DNA from 2 places in the Streptomyces sp. NPDC111606 genome. Region 2 is predicted to be linked to the other one. Evidence: riboswitches for the same ligand, from Rfam matches in the RefSeq annotation. Region 2 holds a riboswitch; the other holds the start of a gene.
The links. A riboswitch is a leader RNA that binds a small molecule or an ion and turns the genes downstream of it on or off. The one in region 2 is predicted to bind S-adenosylmethionine.
Positions count from the first base shown of each region.

Region 1 (2,193 bases), on a different contig from region 2:
CTGCGTCTGCGGGTCGCTGCCCAGCAGGGTGCGGACCAGGGGGTGGGCGCAGAACAGCCCGTCCCGCACCCCGATGCCGTACTCGGCGGAGAGGGCGGCGGCGAAGTGGGAGCTGTTCCAGCCCTCGACGACGAAGGAGATGACGCCGACGCGCGGGGCGTCGTCGCCGAAGAGGGAGAGGACCCGGACCTCGGGGACCTCGGCGAGGCCCGCGCGGACCTTCTCGATCAGGTACTGCTCACGGGCGACGAGCGTGTCGAAGCCGGCCTCCGTGAGCGCCTTGCAGGCGGAGGCGATGGAGTAGGCGCCGATGACGTTCGGCGAGCCGGCCTCGTGGCGGGCGGCGCTCTCGTGCCACTCCACGTCGACGCCCCCGTCCCCACGCCGCGACACCTTCCGCGAGGCACCGCCGCCCGCGAGGTACGGCTCCGCCGCGCGCAGCCAGTCGGAGCGGCCGGCCAGGACGCCGGAGCCGAACGGGGCGTACAGCTTGTGGCCGGAGAAGGCGACCCAGTCGACGTCCAGGTCACGCACGCTCACCGGGTGGTGCGGGGCCAGCTGGGCGGCGTCGAGCACGATGCGGGCGCCGTGCGCGTGGGCGGCGGCCGCGAGCTCCCGTACGGGCCACAGCTCACCCGTGACGTTCGAGGCGCCGGTGACACAGACCAGGGCCGGGCCATAGGGGTCGCGGTCGGCGAGGGCGCACTCCAGGGTCTCGACGGCCTGGCGGGGGGTGCGGGGCGCGTTGAGGTACGTGACGCGGGCATCGCGCCACGGCAGCAGGGAGGCGTGGTGCTCGGTCTCGAAGACGAAGACCTGGCAGTCGGCCGGCAGGGCGGCTGCGAGGAGGTTCAGCGAGTCGGTGGTGGACCGGGTGAAGATCAGCTGATCGTCGGCGCGGCAGTCGAGGAACTCGGTGACCGTCCTGCGGGCGTTCTCGAACAGGTCGGTGGAGAGCTGGGAGAGGTAGCCGGCCCCGCGGTGGACGCTGCCGTAGTACGGCGCGTAGGCGGCGACGTCGTCCCAGACGCGCTGGAGGGCGGGGGCGCTGGCGGCGTAGTCGAGCGCCGCGTAGGTCACCTCGCCGCCGGTGACGAGCGGGACGGTGACATCACGGCCCAGAACGGGCAGGGAGGCACAAACGGACTGGTCGGCGGCAGCGGTGGAGACAGACATGGCGAACTCCCGTGAGGGGCATGCCGACTGAGCGGCAGGCGGGAAAGAGAAAAGGGTCTGCGGAGGCGGGGCTCTGCGGCCCTATCGCATTCGCTTGCTCACGGAAGACTCCCTCGAACGACCAGGACCCCTGGTTTCGAGAGGGGCCCGCGCTTGCCGTAGACCTCGCTGCCTACGGCCTGGTCTTCACCCGGGGCACCCCGCCACGGACGGAGGGTTGCCGGACAGTCGGCCGGGGCCTCATGACTGTCACTCATGACCTGGTCCAATATCCTGCCACACGATCTTCGGCTCGCAAGGCGCAGTCCAGGATCCGGACTGCGCCCTGCGTCACATCGTGCGCAACTCAGGTGTTGCTGGCCGCCACCCAGCGCTCCAGCGTCCGCTTGGCCGCCCCCGAGTCGATCGACTGGGCCGCCTTCGCCATCCCGAGCCGGATCTGCTCGGCGAGCGGGGCGTCCGTCTGCTCCAACGCCACCAGCGCCGCCGCCGAGTTGAGCAGTACGGCGTCCCGCACCGGCCCCGGCTCACCGTCCAGCAGCCGCCGGGCGACCTCCGCGTTGTACGACGCGTCCGCGCCCCGCAGCGCCTCCACGGGCACCAGCTCGAGGCCGACGTCACGGGGGTCGAAGGCCTGCTCGGTCACCTTGCCGTCGCGCACCACCCACACCCGCGAAGTGGCGGTCGTCGTCAGCTCGTCGAGGCCGTCGTCGCCCCGGAACACCAGCGCGGACGACCCGCGCTCGGCCAGCACGCCGGCGATCAGTCCCGCCATCCGGGTGTCGAAGCAGCCCACCGCCGAAGCGGTGACCCGGGCGGGGTTGGTGAGCGGGCCCAGGAGGTTGAACGAGGTCGGAATCCCGAGGTCCCGTCGTACGCCACCGACGAACCGCATCGAGGGGTGGAACTTGGCCGCGAAGCAGAAGGTGATCCCGGCCTCGTCCACCACCCGGGCCACGCCCTCGGGCGACAGGTCCAGGTTGATGCCGAGCTTCTCCAGCACGTCGGACGAGCCGC
Region 1 is NZ_JBVKBY010000001.1:484,396-486,588, forward strand. It holds gene ACZ7M7_RS02245 (aminotransferase class V-fold PLP-dependent enzyme) at 1-1,176, opposite strand, end outside; SAM riboswitch class IV at 1,321-1,437, opposite strand; gene trpD (anthranilate phosphoribosyltransferase) at 1,523-2,193, opposite strand, start outside.
Region 1: it holds a riboswitch for S-adenosylmethionine, as region 2 does, so the genes downstream of both, ACZ7M7_RS02245 (aminotransferase class V-fold PLP-dependent enzyme) here and thrC (threonine synthase) in region 2, are expected to answer to the same signal.

Region 2 (2,193 bases):
CTCGAACTGAGTCAACGCCGGCCGGACGAGATGGCCGCGCGCCAGCCGCAGCTGGGCCGTGCGGTAGATCGCGGCGGACATCCGGCCCAGGGCCTGTCCGTCCTGGTGGCGGTGCTTGCGGACGCCCACGTCCACCTGGGCCAGCGCGTCGAGGCCCACCAGATGCAGGGCGTCGACCAGCATGCCCAGCTCCACGCCGTACCCGACGGGGAACGGGAGCTGTTCCAGCAGGGAGCGGCGGGCCGCGTACTCGCCGCCCAGCGGCTGCACGAAACCGGCCAGCTGCGGCCAGTGCATGTTCAGCAGCGGGCGGGCCATCAGCTCGGTCACCCGGCCGCCCTGTCCGGCCGCCCCGCCGAGGGGACGGTCGTACATGCCCTTGACCAGGTCGACCCCGGGGTCGGTGAGCAGCGGGCCGACGATCCCGGAGACGAAGTCGGAGGAGAACTCCTTCAGGTCCGCGTCGATGAAGCAGACGATGTCCCCGGTCGTGACGAGGAGCGAGCGCCACAGGACCTCGCCCTTGCCGGGCACGGCCGGGACGCGCGGGAGGATCGCGTCCCGGTGCACCACGGTGGCGCCCGCCGCGGCGGCCACCTCGGAGGTGCGGTCCGTGGACCCGGAGTCGACGACGACGATCTCGTCGACCAGCGGGACCTGCTGCATGAGGTCGTGACGGATGATCGCGACGATGTCGCCGACCGTCTCCTCCTCGTTCAGCGCGGGCAGCACGACGGAAACCGACTGGCTTGAACGCTGTTTGGCGGCGAGTATGTGGTGGAGCGGGCGATCGGTCGCGGACCAGGAGCGGGTGCTCAGCCAGCGCTCGACTTCTTCCAGCACAGTCGGCGACTCCTCACTGTCGTGATCACAGCAGGTAATCGTGTGATCCATCTCGCGGTTCGGACGACTATCTCAACTGTCCTGGCCTTCGGTTACAGTCTTGAACAACGCGGGTGACCATCGCATGTCCGAGGTCGCCCGTAGTTGACAACCGAATACAGCTCATCCAGAGGGGCAGAGGGAAACGGCCCGATGAAGCCCCGGCAACCCTCCAGCCGGTCTCGTGGCGATCACTGTCGATCGTCTCCGCGAGGCTCCCGGCTAGGGAAGGTGCCAAATCCGTCTCACGGCGAGATGCGTCGTGAGGAAGATGAGGAGAAAGGGCCTCGCCTCACATGGCTGTGCAGACTGTTGCAAGCACCACCGACTCCACCGTAGACCTTGGTCCCGCCGCGGCGCTGTCCTGCCGCGAGTGCGGTCACCGGGTACCCCTCGGACCGGTCTTCGCGTGCGAGGAGTGTTTCGGCCCGCTGGAGATCGCTTACGACTTCTCGGCCTACGACACCGAGGAGCTCCGCAAGCGGATCGAAGCCGGCCCCGCGAACATCTGGCGCTATGCGCCCCTGCTGCCCGTCCCGGCCGACGTGGCCACCAAGCCGAACATCAACCCCGGCTGGACCAAGCTCGTCAAGGCCGACAACCTCGCGAACGAGCTCGGCGTCGACGCCGGCAAGCTGTTCGTCAAGGACGACTCAGGCAACCCGACGCACTCCTTCAAGGACCGCGTCGTCGCCCAGGCCATCGAGGCCGCGCGCGCCTTCAACTTCACCACCCTCTCCTGCTCCTCCACCGGCAACCTCGCCGGTGCGGTGGGCGCCGCCGCCGCCCGCGCCGGCTTCCGGTCCTGCGTGTTCATCCCGCACGACCTGGAGCAGGGCAAGGTCGTCATGGCCGCGGTCTACGGCGGCGAGCTCGTCGGCATCGAGGGCAACTACGACGACGTGAACCGTTTCTGCTCCGAGCTGATCGGCGACCCGGCCGGTGAGGGCTGGGGCTTCGTCAACGTCAACCTGCGGCCGTACTACGCCGAGGGCTCCAAGACCCTGGCGTACGAGATCTGCGAGCAGCTCGGCTGGCAGCTGCCGGACCAGCTGGTCGTGCCGATCGCCTCCGGCTCGCAGCTCACGAAGATCGACAAGGGTCTGCAGGAGCTGATCAAGCTCGGGCTCGTCGAGGACAAGCCGTACAAGATCTTCGGTGCGCAGGCCGAGGGGTGCTCGCCGGTGTCGACCGCGTTCAAGGCGGGCCACGACGTCGTCCGGCCGCAGAAGCCGAACACCATCGCCAAGTCGCTGGCGATCGGCAACCCGGCCGACGGTCCGTACGTCCTGGATATCGCCCGCCGCACAG
Region 2 is NZ_JBVKBY010000013.1:225,630-227,822, reverse strand. It holds gene ACZ7M7_RS37430 (glucosyl-3-phosphoglycerate synthase) at 1-843, opposite strand, end outside; SAM riboswitch class I at 1,003-1,160, shown strand; gene thrC (threonine synthase) at 1,179-2,193, shown strand, end outside.